DNA from 2 places in the Shewanella sp. MF05913 genome. Region 1 is predicted to be linked to the other one. Evidence: riboswitches for the same ligand, from Rfam matches in the RefSeq annotation. Region 1 holds a riboswitch; the other holds the start of a gene.
What was found. A riboswitch is a leader RNA that binds a small molecule or an ion and turns the genes downstream of it on or off. The one in region 1 is predicted to bind cobalamin.

Region 1 (9,561 bases):
ACCTAACTCATCAACAAACTTACGGTTAAACTCTCCCATAGGTACAACACCTTGGCCGACCTCATTGCCAATCATGATGATGGGACAATGGCTATTGGCCACTGTCGAAAGTAACCTTGCTTTAGCCACTAACCATTTGCCTTCGTTACTCATTAATTCATTAGCCAACCACAGTGTTAAGCAATCAATTAATATAAGCGTATTATCTGCTTGCGCATGGTCAATCGCCTCAGATAAATCTGTCCAAGCCTCTATAACATCCCAGTCACTGGGTCTATTCATTTGGTGATGCACAATCCGTTTAGACATTTCACTGCCGATGACACCATCAGGTTGAGCCGTAACGATTAAAGTAATTTTTCCACCTGAAAGATTTTGCCACGTTAGCGCCGTTTTTGTAGCCAACGTGCTTTTACCTGATCTCGCGCCACCTATAATGAGTTGCTTCAAAATGTTTTTCCTTTTCGCTTCATCAAGATGCCTATAAAAAACACGCTGCCAATAATTGATGTCACAACGCCAACGGGTAATTCTTGATTGTCCAATATTTGCCTGGACAACAAATCAACCCAAACCATTAATATTGAACCAAACAAGCCTGTGGCTATGAGTGTTGCTCTGCTGGCTGCACCAATGAGCATTCTGACGATATGAGGAACCATCAACCCAACAAAACCAATACCGCCACAGTTTGCCACTAACGATGCGGTTATCATTGCGGTAAGCAGTAACATACCTAAACGTAATGGCACCACGGCAACGCCTTGAGTGTGAGCACTTTCATCACCGGCCATGAGTGCTTGTAAGGGCCGCTGAAATTGATACACAATGAAAATAGAACCGATTACAACGATGCTTGGGAATAATAAGTTATGCCAATTTGCGCGACTAAAACTGCCCATATTCCAAAAAAGTACCGACTTAATAGCTTGATCTTCACTGAAATACAGCACCATATTTGACAATGAAGACAATAAAAATGAAATGGCAACACCAGCAAGAATAAGCCCTTCAACTTGACCATCTCGAGCCATCATCATCACCACAAAAACAGCAATTAATGCCCCAAGAAATGCATATAAAGGTAGACTTGCACCACTGAACCCCATGGTAAGTGCAATAACAGCACCCAATGTTGAACCCGATGAAATACCAAATAAATAAGGATCGGCAAGTGGATTACGTGTCACGCTTTGTAGCACTGTCCCCGATACTGCAAGGCCGGCACCGCATAGCATTGCCAGCACTACTCTAGGTAGTCGAAGTTCTAAGATAATTCGGTCAGTTAACGAACCGTATTCTTGGCCCATCACATAGCGACTAAAAGAATTAAACACTTCAATAAGGGCAATATCGGCACTTCCCATGGCGATGGCAAATATGGGCGACACAATAAAAATCGGAATTAAGATAAATAATAGCCAGCTGGGTTTAAGCATATATTTGCCCTTTGAGTTCACTGGCCGATGAATTTGCATTTTCATCTTTGTTTTCAGTTTCAGCGACTTGCTTAGGTGCGAATTGATATAAAGCCTTACTGGGCTGTGAAAATTTAAATCGAATACTGGGGTAAACATTATTTGAATGGTAGTAAATATCTGCGTCTACAAGATACACATGTTTTATATTTTCTTGAGTGAGTACGTCATTGGGCGTACCAAATGCAGAGACTTTACCTTGATGAAGTAATAACAAACTATCGCAATACGCACTTGCAAGGTTCAAGTCGTGAATTGAAGCAATAACAGTAATGCCCAAACTTTTAACTAATTTAAGTGTTTCAATTTGGTAATGAATGTCTAAATGATTAGTCGGTTCATCTAAAATAAGTAACTGTGGTTGTTGCAATAATGCCCTTGCGATTAATACTCGCTGTTGTTCCCCTCCTGATAATGAATCAAAATTATCGTTAGCTTTGTCGAGTAAATTGACTCGGTTGAGTTGCGCATTAATTTGTGTTGTTTCATCTGCTTGGTTAACGCTTTTCCACCAAGGCTTTTTGGCTAATAAACCCGATCTTAAAAATTGCCGAACAGTCATGGTAAATCCTGTTGGACAATGCTGTGTAACTACTGCCACATGGCGCGCAAACTCAGCTTGGGAATAGCTAGAAATATTGTGTCCATTGAGAAAAACCTCACCCGCACTCGCTTTTATATAACGATATAGGCACCGTAATAAGGTTGACTTACCCACTCCGTTTGGACCAAGAATACCAATAAATTCACCTTTATTTACCGTAAATGATACCTTATCAAGCACCGATTTTTTATCTGTTGACCAGCAAACATCTTTCACTGTTACGTGAGAATATTGAGTTCTGTGGTGATGGCTATCGTATTGGCAGTTCATCTTAACCTCGCGTTAGCAAACCTTTGGGGAAAAAGAATGTGTTAACCTTTTAATCAGGATTAACACATTCAATTGGTAACCTTAGAATTTGTTATAACTCACACTTAAATACCACTGTGCACCGGGGCCGTAGTAATCAGCATTTGATATAATATCTTCGTCAAATAGGTTGTTTGCCTTTAACCGAAACTGCCAGTTTTGCGCCAATGTGTAACCAATACTTGCATCAACTTTATGGTAAGCATCGTTGTATTCGGCGCTATCTTTACGCTTGCCTTGATAATGGTAATCAAGTCTTAAATCCCAATCCGCGATTGGGTATGCGAGAGAAAAGTCTGCCTCATGCTCACTTCGGCCTTCTAGCTCTACATTAGTGAGTTTATTTTCAGTATCTAGGTAGGTATAACTCAGTGTGTGCTGTAGGCCATTAACCGTAAAGTTAACACCAAATTCAGCACCTTTAATTGAGGCTTCATCAACATTTTCAGGACGATAAATATCCCAATCATATTGATCTTTTTCACCCGTGTTCACCCAGTTAATAAGATCATCGACTTCTGTATCAAATACACTGACATAAGCATTATAATCTTCGTTTGTGTAACTTAGCGTTAAGTCGACATTGGTAGAGGTTTCTGACGTAAGGTCTGGGTTACCAGAATTAGGCCAGTATAAGTCATTAAAAGTAGGTGCTTTAAAACCAGTTCCATAGCCCAAACTCATACGCCAATTATCATCAAATCGATAACCTGCACTGAGATTGAACGATGTTTCACTGTCAATGTTTTCGACATCGTCGTAACGAACTACGCCTTCAAGTAACCATTGATTAATATCAACTCGAGCAAGAGCAAAAACAGCCGTTATATCACGCTCATTTTGGGCATAATCGCCTTCTACTTCTTCAGAGATATAATCTGCTCCCGCATTAAACGTCAGCATGTCGTTTACTGTAAACTGGTTTATCCAACTCACTTGGTCACGGGTTGTTTCGTATAACGACTTGCCCTCAACGCCATTACGGAAATTTTCATTTGAATCTTGGCTCTGACCAATTAACAACTTAGATTCCCAGGCATCTGACTGGTATTGCGCTGCTGCGTTAAAGTAGTAATTATCAAAATCAGCTTCATTACCGCCCCAAGAACTGTCGTATTCATAGTTTCCTGAAGAATATTGACCATTCCAGCTGATTAACCATTGATCGGTAATATTTTGCAGACCATTAAGTCCCACGCTCAGTCTGTCATATCCATCATCATCAGTCTCAGCGTCACGCTTAGCATCAAAACCATCACTTTGCTCTTTTGACACAGTCACACTGGTTAATCCATCACCATGTGAAATGCCGCCACCAGCGCTATAGCGAGAATAATTATCGCTACCTAATTCAGCACCAACAAAGCCTTCGCCTTGTGCATATTTACGAGTAAATATTTGGATAACTCCACCAATGGCATCGCTGCCCCATACTGATGCTCTTGGTCCTTTGACGACTTCAATTCGTTCTATTTGTTCTGGTGATAGGCCATTAAAACTGGCACTGCCTAAGGTTGCAGAGCTGATACGAGCACCATCTACAAGCACTAAAACATGATCTGAATTTGCACCACGTATACTCACACTGGCGGTTTGCCCTGCTCCACCAGTGCGAGTAACACTCACACCGGGTAATTGTTCTAATAAATCAACCACAGATTTAGGATTAATCTGTGCAATTTCTGTCCGCTCAATGGTATTGACCACGGCAAGACGTTGTTCAGGGGAGGTGTCAAAGCGATCAGCAGTGACCACCATAACGTCATCCATTTCTTGTGAGGCTACCTGGAAACTTGCTGCACACATTAAGGCAACAATAGATAAGCGCGTTTTTAACTGCATGGTTTTTCCTTAGAAAAAAGTTAAAAGCGCGGGAATGCTCCCTTTGGGGGAGATAATCAAAATAGAGGTTGTTTCATCTTATTCTGATCACAACAGATAAAACCGAGTGAGAGTGAAGCCTAGTGTTAAATACACCCTAATTGCCGACACTATTATACTTGGTCGTCTGCTCAAGAAACCCGCTTGAGTCAAAGTCTAATAGAGGTCGGTCTCCTGGCTCTCAGCGTCTAAACATATTCCTTCCCGATCGTCGACCAGTGGTATTAATATGTTGCTCTGATTACAGTTGCAGGCACAGCCGCGGTATCTCACCGCATTCCCATGAACTAGTTATATATTGTTTATATTACTGTCCACCTCTACATGCCAAGCAAGTTACCCCCAGTTTTATTATTCGCCTAGGAGCAAGATCACAGATACATTTTTTTCAAATAAAGTGTGTGATTTCTTACAGTACTTTTGAAGGTTTTTGACTGACTTTTATGTAAAAACCTAAGTCTATCTTCATCAAATCATTTTTCTGGCACGAAGAATTTCTGCCCCGATAATCAATACCCAATTGTTGCTAAGGGGTTTGAATATCCTCTAGACGTCAAACGAAATTCAAACAATTAAGTGACACAGTTCATAATTTGACAACTCACGCGGCTTTTTTTACAGAAAACAACACTGAACACTAATCAACTTAACCTCACCATACTTGTGCAAAAAAATGTGTTTAAGACTTAAACATAATAAATAGGTATGTATGATGAAATTATATAATAAAACACTGATAAGCTTATTGATGGTGAGTTTATGGGGCTGTGGTTCAGAAGACAAAACTGTGGTCGATGCACCACAGGCAATCGTTACCGAAACCCCTGCGGACTCAAAAGTCGTTAACGAAGCCTGGAATTACATTGAAACTCCTTATTTCGATATTAAAGGGTTTGAATTAAGAGGAAATGTTGGGGTTAATATTGGCCGACTTGAAGACAATACCACCAAATGGGTTGGCACAGGCCTGTATCTTCAAGCAACTGGTGACAGTTCTCGAGATATAAACGGTGATGGCAGAATTGCTTTCAACGATGCAGCACTAGCAGGCATTGTTAATAAAGAAACGGGACCTGCTTACACCCAAAATACACAAGCTATGATTGATTATCTTGCAACTAACCCCGATGGGCTTGGCGCGGGCACTGCAAGACCTGATATCTTTAAACCAGGTCACTATAGCCCGTTTGATTTGCTTCGTTTTATTGTGGGTACCCGTGCTGATATGCGCTGGGAAGGTGATATAACCTCTTATAAAGATTCACAATATAATACGTTTGAATACAAAATCTCTTGGGATGCTAACGGTGATGGCCTGTTTGATGAAAATGACGGTGAACACTTTAATAGTGAAAACTGGCATTTTTCAATATTCCCATCAATTGGTCAAAATAGACAATATGGAAACCGATCGTTTGAAACGAGCTATGACCGCATCGACCAATTTTGGTTAAAACGAGAAATGAAAATTAGATTCTTACCATTCACTGATGAGATGACCAATAGACGACATTGGGTGTGGCAGCAAGAACAGGATCGTCTAGCGGCTGATGATGGGAAATACATTATTCCAAAAGTATTTCATATTAATTCTTTTACAGGTGAACTGCAGGTAGTTGCTCAAAATGTAGAAGTACACCCTTTTAATCTTCGCTCTGATGTATTCCAAGAGGGAGTTATGACTGAAATGGATGCCTGGTTGTCTGTTGCAAAACAAATTGACGCAGACATCAGGTTTACTTGGTGGGCAACCATGAGTTCTGGGGCTGTAGTAGACCATTTTGCAATGATGTATGACCAATGGACTGGCCCTTATGGTGGCTGGACCGCTACATCTCCATCACGTGGTGAACTTGCGACTGCAGGTGATTTCTCATATACACCGCCTGCGTGTAATTTTAATCGAGATGGATCTTCCCCGGCATCAGGTATGGACCCAATCAATCCAGCTGTTTGCGCAAAAGAATGGCAAACTTTTAACGGAACTGGAGCGGTAAACAATGAGTTCACTTATGACTCAAGAATAATGACATACCCTTGGGAATATCTTCAATTAGTATCATTTAAGTTTGAACAGCCTAATCCTATTGATGTGGATTTACACAAAGATCATAAAATTGATGTCTATATTGCAAAAGATGAACTCCAGCATACGACACTTGATAACCTAGGTGATTTTGACATGTACCCATCTGCAGACGTAACGGGTACAGGGACATTAAGATACCTCCCCGCAGCAACGAGTGAAACACAAGTAGGTAATGCTAAAATTCTCGACCAGACTCATTTTGGTTGGAAAATAGCCGATTGTACTGAATGTCACAATGATAAAAAGGATCCGCTAGGCCATGGTGGGCAAAGCTGGCCAACAAACAGTGCTGATGGATTTGATTATCCCCAACCTCATTATTGTGCAACTTGCCATGGAAATAACGGGGCGACAGAAGGTCATAACCGCGGGGCTCGTTGCTTCTGGTGTCACAATACTAATAATGAAAGTCAACTCCAAAAACATCATGGCGATTCCAACTTAGCCAAGTTTATTCCTAAAGAAAAGAATGTTTCTAATCAACGTCATGCAAGTACAGCTACTGTGAACGAATTAGGCAATTATCAACCTTATGATGATCTTTGGGTCCCTAGCCATAATAATGATTATACGTTAAGTAAGGTATTTCCTGATCCATACACTTGTGGTACTTGTCATGGTTATAACCATGAACCGAAAAAATATAATGTAAAATAATCTATCTTTAATTGATGAAGCCCAGCAGAGTAATAACGACTGGGCTTTTTTATCATCATGTTATTAATAAGATCTTGATAACTATTATCCTTATATTAATTAACAAAAAACGATCATGTCAACAGCAGAGGGTTGTATGGTAATCCCAAGATGATGTCCTTGTTCACATATCAACAAATACCTAATGGTTTACTTCATAAAACAACAGTGTTTTATTATCATCAAAACTATAATGTAACCAACATTAAGCTACTAAATTGAATGCTACTCAACATTTATGTAAGAGGTTTGGTATGAGTTTGACCTTGAAAGAAACACTAGATTTAATGAGCGAACTCAAGGAGAAAATATCCAGATATGACAAATTAGAACTTGCCTATAAAATCTATCCTAGAGAAGGTCTTGGTGAATTAAAAGGAAAAAAACTATCTATTGCTAAGGCATTGGTTATTCAAAATAATTATCCATTATTGGTCACTAATCTTAAGATATTGACAAAAATAACTCCAATAACGACATTTGCATCTGTCAATAGTATTTCGTTACCTGATTTTGCACTTAAAGGCGACTGGCCGAAAGGTTATTTACCATTATCTAGTTGGTTTTCACAAGACAGTAATAAGCCTTGGTCTGATACATTAAAAGACAAATTTAATTTGGGTTGTGAATCGTGTCTAACCATTATTGTGAGTAGTCCTGAACAAGATTTTGTAGGTGGTTTTGCTATATTCAGCGAACAAATAAAGCAAGATGACTTGGAAGACTACTTAGAAAAAAATAAAATCGCTGATTATCTCGATTTAATACATTTTTATATGACCCGAAAGTACTCTAATTTGACTAGCCCAAGCCAATATAATGGCACTATAAAACCTAAAACACGCAAAGTGATTGAGCTTACTGCCATGGGATTTCACGTCAGTGAAATTAGCAACATGTTACATCTTACTGAAAGAGGCGTAAGCTATCACCTTGATTTAGCCAAGGAAGTGTTGGTTGCAAAGAACAAAATGGAGCTCATTTACAAAGCGACCCATGAGTGTATCATCTAACAAGTACACCACTATCTCAATGTTGGAACAGAGATCTTTACCAACTTAACGAACCAGTCTCTTGTATTAATATCCGAACTAATTGAGTGTCGAATAAAGGCCAGAATATTTGCATATTCTGGCCTTTGAATTACAACTGGTTTTCTATTCTTCTACTTTCTTTTTTTACTCATTTTCAAAACCATGACATGTACCGCAGCATCACCACGTTTACTGCCAAGATCTTTTGCATAAATCTCGGTTCGTATCCCGCTATCAGTCACAGTGGCAGCATTTGCATCAATCGCACCTGTAAAACCGTCATCATAACCTAGCGCATTGGCACTGTGGTTATCATCATCAATTATAGAACCACCAATACTTAGCCTAAGTTTTATCCAATTTGTACAAGACTTTTTTCTATTTCGTTTGCAGTTAACCCATAACTAAGTAACACCGGTCACATTTGTCAAGCAAAAACACCTTTTTTACATTAAATAACACTGTTTTATTTGTGGGTTTGTTTGACGATAGTCGTGTAAATAAAAGCTGTTATAAATAAGAAAAAGGTAAATATGATGAAAATACAAAGCAAAACATTAATCGCATTATTGATGATTGGTATGTGGGGCTGTGGATCTGATGACAAAACGGTAGTCGCATTAGATCAACCCGTTACTGATACTCCAACTACACAAACACCAGCAGAAGGAAAAGTGGTTAACGAAGCCTGGAATTACATTGATTCCCCTTATATGGAGTTCGGTGATTCAAGCTTAAAAGGACAAGTCCAACTGTACGTGGGCAGGATGCAAGACAATGTTCAACCTTGGGTTAGCAGTGCATTGCTGCGCTCTTTTAGCGGTGATCTTTCTGGCGATATGAACGGTGATGGCGCTATTAACCACCGTGATGCAACCTTAGCAGGGATGAAGAACGTTGAAGCAGGACCCATTTCTTATGTTCAGACTGTGGATATGCGTGAATACTTAGCCACCAATCCTGATGGACTGGGCGCGGGAACTTCAAGACCTGATATTTTCGTTGAAGGTATCTATAGTCATTTCGATCTTTTACGCTTTGTCGTCGGCACTCATGATGATTTACGCTTTGAAGGGGATATCATTTCTTATAAAGACTCAGCCTATGATACCTATGAATTCCATCTTTCTTGGGACCAAAACCAAGATGGTGTGTTTGATGAAAAAGACGGTGAATATTATAATAGCGATGATTGGCATTTTGCATATGTAAATAGCAGAGGGCAGAATACTTGGTATGGCGGCTCACGCTTAGATTATAACTATCGCCGGATGGACCAAACATGGTTACGAGAAAATCAACAGGTGCGTTTTTTACCCCATAACGAAGCTATGACCAACCGCAGACACTGGATTTGGAAGCAAGAGCAAGACCGCTTAGCCGCAAATGATGGTAAATTTATTATTCCAATACTCATGCATCTGGGCGGGCCCGAATTAACCCTCCCTGAAATCCAAGCTCAACAAAATC
Region 2 (9,561 bases), on a different contig from region 1:
TGTCGCTTAAAGACAACAATCAAACTGATAATTTAGAAGCCTTGATTGATGCAGGTATTAGCTCGTTTAAAATTGAAGGCCGCTTAAAAGACATTACCTATCTTAAAAACGTGACCGCTCACTATCGCCAGCAGTTAGATGCGATTATTGCCAAGCGCAATGATCTAGAATCGATATCTCATGGCCGCTGCGAGTTTAACTTTACCCCCGATCCAGATAAGAGCTTTAACCGCGGTAAAACAGACTATTTCGTTAACGAGCGAACAGAAGCGATTGAGCATTTTAGTTCACCTAAGTTTATTGGTGAAAAAATTGGCCGGATTACCCAAGTTGGTAAAGATTTTATCAAAATCGATCCGAGCGAAAGCGGCAAAGATATTCACTTTAACAACGGCGATGGCTTGTGCTATTTCGTTGAGCATTATGAAACTCAGCGCCTGTCTGATGACAAGTTGTCTGGCTTACGCGTTAATCGTGCTGATGGTAACACCTTGTACTTAACCGAAGTGCCAAGAGATTTGAAAGTCGGTGTAATGATGTTCCGTAACTTTGACCATAAGTTTGAGGCCACATTAAACAAAGACTCTGCCACGCGTAAAATCAGTGTCGATATGCAATTTTTTGACACAGATGACGGTGTAGGGCTAACGGTGACGGATGCGCATAACATTAGTGTTACAGCGACATTAGCGTGTGATAAAGCCCCGGCAAATGACCAGGCTAAAACGGCTGAAAACTTAAAGAAGCAATTAGGTAAATTAGGCAGTAGCGATTTTGTGTTAAACAAAATCAACCTGCAAACTGAGCAAATGTGGTTTTTACCGTCATCGATGGTCAACGAACTGCGCCGTGATGCCGTGAGTGAATTAATGGCAGCAAGGGTTGCGGCTTATCAACGCCCAGAGCGTTGGGTGCATGATAAAGAAGCGCGTTTCCCGCAAAAAGCCTTGAGCTTTTTATCTAACGTGGCCAACGAAAAAGCTAAATCGTTTTATGAACAGCATGGTGTGATTCAAATCGAAGACACCTACGAAAAAAACACCGTGTTGCATGATGCGCCATTGATGGTCACCAAGCATTGCTTACGTTACAGCTTTAATTTGTGCCCTAAAGAAGTTGAAGGCATTAAAGCTGATCCAATGTTTTTAGATGTAGGTAAAGATAAATTAAAGCTGGTGTTTGACTGCCATAAATGTGAAATGATGATTGTGGGCTCAAACCAGTTAGTTAAGCAGCAATAACGCCATCAAAAAAAGCGTTAAAAATAACCAATAATAGCTGCCCAAACTCGTGCTTATCGAGTACACTGCGCGGCTGAAATTTCATGGGTTTTGTCCCGTGATACCCAAAGTAGGATTGAAAAGATTATGAGCGATAGCAAAAAGTATGGTTTACGTGTAACACAAGTTGAAAACACGTGGAAAACCGAAATCACTCGTCGTATGACAGCGACTAAAACCTTAGTGTCTAAAAGCCAAGATGGTTTTGCTTCAGAAGCAGAAGCCATTGCATGGGGCGAGCAGTCTCTACAGGGTTTCCTGTCTAAGCAAGCAGATCGTAACAAGCGCAAAACTGAAAAGCATCTTAAAGCGAAAAGCTTAGCAGCAGCGATTGCAGCTGAATCTGCCGTTGATGAAGATGAGCTATTTGACGCAGAAGACGAAGACGACGAAGAGTTAAACTAACATTTTACAATGGTGTAAATGTTATAGATAAGTTTCAATTTTTGTATGTTCAGGATAGGATATACATAATTAGAATGATTTTTAATCAACTTATCGTCACATCTTGACCTAGCAAGGATGACATTGGGATGAACAAGATTGCTGCAGTTATCAGCTACGCGGGGTGCGTTGGAATATTTAGCTTATTCCCCTATACCGCGTATGCTACTTTTCCAGCATTGGTCACATTAGAATCTGACAATGATGCTTCTGGCGTGCTTGTCATGTCTAGCGACGTCAAACGGCTAACGACTGTGTCGCAAACCTTCGGCTTTTTACCTCCTCTTTCATGGAAACTCGCTTTTAACGAAAAGCGCGGTGATATGACCATGGCTGAATTTATCCCCGCCAACGAAACCCTTAATGATTGGTCTAGCCTAGTGTGTATGCAAGGCTTTAAAGGGCTTGCCGAAGATGTTGACCCGGATGAATTTTTAGATTCAATGGCAGACACCTATAAAGAACATTGCCAGGGTGAAGTGATTTATCAACAATTAGGCAGCATGAAAGTGGAAGGCTATGAAGCTGTGCATGGTTTGCTAGGGTGTACGAGTATGCCTAACATTCATAATGCTTCTGCTATTGTGTCTGAGTCTTACGTTACCAGTCCGCGTGGCGAGATGGGCTACTTTACGGTAATAAGCGATGATGAAGATATTTATTTAGTGCACAAATCCATTCGTACCGCCGTATTTACTGCCGAGTCAGCTCCCGTCACCCAAAGCAATTATCGCGAGTTTATGGCTGAGCCTTAAATTGAGCTAACGTGAGTAATCTGCGCGTTGTTTTAATGCTTAGCGACTATCAGCAACGTGCTGATTCCGTTATAATCCTATCGACGTTTATGGCTGTATTTATCAATCTATTCAGCCATTAGACCGTTATTCTATATTTATTCAGTTTAGTCAATCTTTACGGTGCCAATGTTGAGTCATATCGACCCATTGGAGAATCGGGAAACCAGTGAAAGTCTGGTACTGCCCCCGCAACGGTGATAGGTGAGAGTCCAATATGCAATGCATATTTGCTTGGCTCGTGTGTACTCTTAGGTACCGCAACCTCAGTCCGGAGACCGGCCATAAAGGTGATTTCGATGATTTCGGTGGGCAGATCTCGAGATGTGATGTTATGCCGTTTTTGGTTTACTCAGATGAGTAAGCCGCAAAGTGGTGGTCAATGTTGCGGCGCTATTGCCCCATTTTTCCTTTCAGGAGTTAAAGGTAAATGGGTACTAAACCAACTACAATCGCACTATTAATCAGTGCCATGCTTTGCGCAACGAGCCTTAATGCTGTTGCAGCACCAACCTCAACACAATCAATACCAAGTGCCTCAAACGCGTCTAATGCAGATGTGAAAATGGATGAGACGATTGTGGTGATTGGTCGCAATCAAACCAATCCGTTAAATATTGCTGCCAATGTAAATGTTATCGATGCAGCTGACATCGAAATGAGCGGCGCAAATAATTTAACCGATTTACTGCGCGGCCAATCCGGTATTCAAGTGTCCGATAATAATTCTGGTACTGTGTTTTCGATGCGCGGTTTTTCAGCTTCGCAAGCGGTTAATAATACCCTTATTTTAGTCGACGGCCGTCGGTTAAATAATATCGATATTTCTGCACCAAGTGTTGAATCCATTCCACTTAACTTAATTGAACGCGTTGAGATTTTGTCTGGCAGTGCGGGTGTATTGTATGGCGACCAAGCGGTAGGCGGCGTGATTAACATTATTACTAAAGCCCCAACAGAAACCGCTGGTGGCTTACAAGTCAGTGGTGGCAGTTTTGATACCTATGAAGTTAAAGGCGATGTCTCTGGAGCCATCAGCGACACCTGGCGTTACTTTCTAGCGGGCAGTTATAACGAAAGCGATAATTATCGTGATAATAACGACAACGAAACCGGCTCTATTCTAGGTCGTATTCAGTACCAAACCGATGTTGAAGATTTTTATGTAGAAGTGAATTACTTCGATAATGATCGCCAGGCTCCAGGGGCGTTAAGTTTAGCGCAGTATGAAGATAATCCTCGCCAAGTCGCGTCTTTTTCAGACGGTGAATATTCTCACGAAATCACTACCGCTGTTCGCAGTGGCTATCAATATCAACTTACTGATGTATGGGCACTGGGTGCTGATTTAACGTATTCCGATACTTCAACGAGCAGCTTATTGTTTGGCAGTGCAGGGCATATTGATCGTGATTTATTGAGTTTTTCACCAAAAGCGACCGCGAATTATCCGTTAGCAAATGGTGCTTTAACTATGGTTGCTGGTATTGATGTAAGCCGAGGTGAGGCTGACTTTGACACCTTATATATTCAACGTAATAACGAACAAACCATGCAAAGTGCTTATGTTCAAGCGACTGTGCCGTTAACCTCAACATTGTCATATGTAGTTGGTGGTCGTTATTCTGAAGTGACCGACGATTTAACTGATCAATTATTGTATGCAGAAGGTATTGAGCTCGATAACGATGCTCATGCATTGGAGTTAGGTGTCAATTATCGTCCAAGTGTAGAACATCGTTTTTATGTTCGCGCCAATGATAACTTCCGTTTTGCGAAAGTGGATGAACAAGCCTATACGCCATTAGACGTGCAAGGATTAGATCCGCAAACCGGGCGTTCTTTTGAGGCCGGCTGGGATTGGACTGGTGCAACGCAAACCGTTAAGTTAAACCTTTATCGTCTTGATTTAGAAGATGAGATTGTTTACGACGGTAGCCGTACTGACGGACCTTACGGTGGTGGTGCAAACGTTAATGCCGACGAATCTCGCCGTTTTGGTATTAACACGAGTTATGAAGTGCAGTTATCAAATGACTGGTTGTTAGGCGCTTCGTACGACTATATTGATGCCGAATTTACTCAAGGTGAAAACGAGGGTAAAGCACTATCATGGGTCGCTGAGCATTCAGGTAAAGCGTACATGAGTTACGATTTTGCTGATCATTGGCAAACCTTTGTTGAAGGCGTTTACACTGGCGAGCGTTACATGGAAGGCGACAACAGTAATGCTGGCGATAAGCTAGACAGTTATGTACTCACTAATCTCGCGTTAAACTATCAGCGTAGTGCCTGGACTGCGAGTTTACGTGTCGATAATTTGTTAGATGAGGAGTATGTTGGTACAGGTTATTACTCGTCTTTTGGTAATGGTTATTACTCAGGCACTGGCCGAGCGTTTAGATTAACCGCGGGTTACCGCTTTTAATCAACTCAGCTAACTCAGCTTAAACACCAAAGCCAGTAAACTATTACTGGCTTTCGTTTTGATATATCGTTAAATTAATTTATAGCCTGATTCTTTCACCAAAGGTAACTGATGCATATGACAAATCTTGAACAACAAGTGCTGACTCAAGTTCAAGCGATTATTGGCAATGAAGAGCAAGTGATTGGCCGTCGTGGTATTTTGATACCATTAAAAAAAGCACTGATTAACGAAGCAGATATTCGCATTGTTATTGATACGGTTTCTGCCGATCCCGCGCTTGCCGCTCATTTATTACAACGCAGTAATACAGCGCAAACCGCAGGGGTTGTGTCGACCAAAAGCCGCAGTGTAAAAGACGCATTAATTCGTTTAGGTCAGGTGAATATTTACCGTTATGCTTTTTCGTTTTATTTAAAAGAACGTCTTGATGAACTCGCCGAGCCATACAAAAAGTTAGTGCAGGGTTACTGGGCGTTAAACGAAAAAATTGCACATGATTGTATCGAGCTACTGCGGGCAGAAAACGAAGCTGGAGCAGGGATAAAAGTCGATGCTGATGAAGTGCAAACCTTGGCCTTGTTTAGTGTGTTTGGACAAGTGATTGCTTTAACGGCATTTGCGTATTTAAATGCAGAGTTGCCAAGACCCGTATCATTAAAAGTGCTTAAATCATTGATTGACCAGCAACAACAAAAACTGTCTTTAGAGGCATTTGAGTCTTTAGGCTTAGATGATGATTTACGTGAAGAGTTTTTAATCGCGCATAACTTACGTCAAACACAAAACCCTGACTCAGCAGGACTTGTGCTTCGACGCGTGTTAGCTAAACGGAAACTATTGATTAATCCGTTGTAATGCCATGCCTTCACTTGCAACAAGCTCAAGCCACTTTTGAATCAAATTAGCATTAGTGGCGTCTCGGCGATAAGCGCCAAATAACGGACGCTTAAGCCCTTCTGAACCTAGTTTTACCGCCGCCAAACTTAAGCCCTGGCTTTCACGAATTGACCATGTTGGTAACGTCGCTACGCCATCATTACAAGCTACTCGTTGCAATAACATTGACGTTAAGTCGCATTGCTTTTGCTCACCAGGTTCAATGCCTGCAGGTTCTAAGAAGTGCTTGTAAATGTCTAAACGAGCTAACGGCACAGGATAACTAATCAAGGTTTGTTTCGCTAAATCTGTTGGCGTTACGTAGGCTTTTTTCGCTAACGTATGCTCACTCGATGTCACGAGTTTTACTTCAAAATCAAACAAATGTTGATACGCCACACTGTGTCCTGGAACTGGATCAGAAGTGAGCACAATATCTAACCCGCCTGTTTCTAGCGCATTAAGTGAATCAAATAAATGGCGGCTTGAAATATCAATTTGCGCTGCTGGAGCATGTTGCTTAAATTGCTCAATAACCGGCATTAACCAGCGAAAACAACTGTGGCATTCAATACCCAATTTAAGCTGCTGGCTTTCTCCTTCAAGACCGCGTTTAAGATCTGACTCTGTTGCAATCACCTTTGGTAAGATTTCTTCTGCTAAATTCAGCAGTCGTGAACCTTCATGAGTGAAAGTTAACGGTTTACTTTTTCGAACAAAAATAGCTGAGTTAATACGAGTCTCTAACTCTTTAATTTGATGAGAAAGTGCCGACTGGGTTACAAACCGCTTTTTAGCGGCGCCCGCCAAACTGCCACTTTCTTTTAACGCCATCAAGGTGCGAAGGTGTCTAAGCTCTATCATTTTCTCTCCACATGAATCTTGCTCAACTAGCTGATGAAATCAATTCGATTGCTTGGCAGCAGAGTAACACAATAAACTTCTAGACGTCCAGACGCCTGTATGAGTTTTTTTACATATTTAACTATTAATTTTAGTTAATGAAACGACTTTGCTGTATACAATATTCGATAACTGATCATTGCAGAGCAAGTTAAGCGATTAACCAACACACCATACGAGAGAGAAACGTCGTTCCTGACCGCGTCATATGATTGAAACCACATAACGCCTCGCACGATAGAAAAAAGCGAACAGACAAGCTTAAGGCTATACTGATAAAGGATTAATCATTTATTAATACCGCTTTAATGATCTGAAAATAAGGAGTTAGCATGAGTCATACTTACAAGATTATTGAACTTGTCGGTTCATCGCCAATCAGCAGCGACGAGGCAGTAAAAAACGCCATTGCTCAGGCCAATAAAACGGTTAAGCATTTACGCTGGTTTGAAGTAATAGAAACCCGTGGCCACTTGGAAGAGGGGTGATACCAATTCCAATAATTATGTGCTCAATCAGAGTCACTCAGGTTTTTCAGTTTGAGGCGCATTGATGAAAGAATGGCTGTTCCCTTGTAAAACAATGCAACAAAGAAATGGGAAGCCTGAGTGACTCCCAAGGGCGGGTTTCTGCACTTTTTATGCTGCTTAATATGATTTTGACGTAGAACAACTATGTCTACAATCCTATTACTTGCCTAAAAAAGCGCAGAATTCCCGCTGAATGACCAGATAATTATTGGAATTGGTATTTTGCCCACTGGCAAGTCACCATAAAAGTGGGCTTTACATTAGATGCTTAACATCATGACTGTTTAGCCTGACTCAGACGAAAACACCTAAAGCCTAGGCGTCTCTTGGTAAGCCTTTTTGTACTGAGCGGATGACTCGTTGAGTTTTACGTGAAAGCGCCTCTTGTGGCGCTTTTTGCTTTTGTTGTGCCTGCGCCCAATCGATATGCTCTAGCACCATGTCATCGACTTCGTCGCTGAGTTTACGTTTCTCGAGTGCGGCAATGATATCGGGATTTGCAGGTGCATTACCTAATGCAATGGCGATGTTACGTAGCCAGCGTTTATGGCCGATACGTCTTATTGCACTGCCTTCGGTTTGGCGTAAAAACACGGCCTCAGACCAATTAAATAAGCTGATTAAGTCCGGTTGGATGAGAGATGGACGGGTATGAAAGTCGCTTTCATGAGTTAATGGTGCTTTGCTGTTAACTGGGCAGACTAATTGGCAATCGTCACAACCATAAATTCGGTTACCGATTAAAGGTCTAAATTCTTCAGGGATCGCGCCCTGCAACTCTATCGTTAAATAAGAGATACAGCGCCTAGCATCAACGACATATGGCGCAACTATCGCATCTGTAGGGCATGACTTTATGCAGGCAACGCAAGTGTTACAGCCTTCTTCTATTGGAATATCTAACGGTAAAGGCAGGTTAATGAGCAGTTCACCGAGAAAAAACCAACTGCCAGCGTCGGGGTGTAAAATCAGTGAATGTTTGCCCGTCCAGCCCAGTCCAGCTTTGTCTGCCAGTGGTCGCTCTAATATCGGTGCAGAATCGACAAATGGTCTAAAGTCGGTGTCTTCAAATCCAAGGGTTTTGCAGTGTTCCGTAATCTTATCACCGAGTTTTTTAAGCCGTTGACGGATCATTTTATGGTAATCACGTCCACCTGCATAACGCGAGATGTAGGCTAAGTTTGGGTTGGTTAAATTACTGGCAAAACCGGCATCAGGTGGCAAATAATCCATACGTGCACAAATGACTCGTAAGCTGCCAGGATGTAACTCATTAGGCCTGGCGCGCATCATGCCATGGCTCGCCATGTAGTTCATTTCACCGTGATAGCCTTTATCTAACCAGTCTTGCAATCCCGCTTCGTGTTGGCTTAAATCAATGTCTGCCACGCCAATGTGAGCAAAACCGAGTTCTTTACCCCAGAGTTTGATTTGTCTGTTGAGCGCATCAAGCTGGGCCGCTGTCAATGGACATGGCTCAGCTGATTGGCTGGTAAGATCGAGATGTTGATCTGGATTTGATTCAGGGGTCGTTGCAGTCATAACACTATCATTGAGTAAACACGCAGAAATTATACCCGTTTTACTCGGCTTTAACACAGTTTCTGCCCGCTGCTTTGGCGGAATAGAGCGCTTTGTCGGCTTTGAGTAACAATGGCGATAGCTCTACTTCGCTACTGTAGCTTGCAACCCCAGCGCTGACGGTTTGTGCTAAGTTAGGCGCAATTTGTTGCCAATCGTAATGTGCTATGGTTTCGATTAAGCGCTCTGCAATTTCGATGGCTTTGGTTTTATCGATGTTAGGCAATAATACTAAAAACTCTTCACCACCCACTCGGCCAACAACATCGGTGTCTCGCATCATACTGGCACAAATCGATGCCAGTTTAACCAGAACCTTGTCACCAATATCATGACCAAGTTGGTCATTAACACGTTTAAAATGGTCGGCATCGAAAGAGATAATCGAAAAAGGTTTGCCAGAGAGTTGAGCCACTTTTAAAAAGTGTTGCCCCTGTGAATAGGTATCACGCCTATTTGATAATTTAGTTAGCTCATCGGTGAGCGCGAGGCGTCTAAACAACTGTTTCCGCATCAATTGTTTATAGGCGAAAATCGACACAATGATTAAAATAATCGCCACTAAGATAATAATGATAATTTGCATGTTTTCGTTGCGCTGCATTATCTGCAATTGTTGCTCTTTGTCTTTATCTCGCTGCACTAACAAGTCGTTTTCAGTTTGAATTTTGTGGGTATCAAAACGAGTTTGCATTTCAGACTTTCTGTCTGACATGGTTTGC

Region 2: it holds a riboswitch for cobalamin, as region 1 does, so the genes downstream of both, AC19MV_RS04310 (TonB-dependent receptor) here and AC19MV_RS20325 (TonB-dependent receptor domain-containing protein) in region 1, are expected to answer to the same signal.

Annotation. Positions count from the first base shown of each region.
Region 1 covers NZ_JCAYNT010000025.1:749-10,309, reverse strand. Annotated here, with positions in the region: gene cobU (bifunctional adenosylcobinamide kinase/adenosylcobinamide-phosphate guanylyltransferase) at 1-450, opposite strand, end outside; gene AC19MV_RS20335 (FecCD family ABC transporter permease) at 447-1,439, opposite strand; gene AC19MV_RS20330 (ABC transporter ATP-binding protein) at 1,432-2,352, opposite strand; gene AC19MV_RS20325 (TonB-dependent receptor domain-containing protein) at 2,434-4,233, opposite strand; cobalamin riboswitch at 4,420-4,609, opposite strand; gene AC19MV_RS20320 (hypothetical protein) at 4,982-7,018, shown strand; gene AC19MV_RS20315 (helix-turn-helix transcriptional regulator) at 7,312-8,070, shown strand; gene AC19MV_RS20310 (hypothetical protein) at 8,625-9,561, shown strand, end outside.
Region 2 covers NZ_JCAYNT010000002.1:196,534-206,094, reverse strand. Annotated here, with positions in the region: gene AC19MV_RS04325 (peptidase U32 family protein) at 1-1,241, shown strand, start outside; gene AC19MV_RS04320 (DUF3622 domain-containing protein) at 1,368-1,685, shown strand; gene AC19MV_RS04315 (hypothetical protein) at 1,814-2,479, shown strand; cobalamin riboswitch at 2,623-2,819, shown strand; gene AC19MV_RS04310 (TonB-dependent receptor) at 2,949-4,946, shown strand; gene AC19MV_RS04305 (HDOD domain-containing protein) at 5,064-5,804, shown strand; gene AC19MV_RS04300 (LysR family transcriptional regulator) at 5,784-6,689, opposite strand; gene AC19MV_RS04295 (dodecin) at 7,061-7,216, shown strand; gene queG (tRNA epoxyqueuosine(34) reductase QueG) at 7,574-8,800, opposite strand; gene AC19MV_RS04285 (tetratricopeptide repeat-containing diguanylate cyclase) at 8,841-9,561, opposite strand, start outside.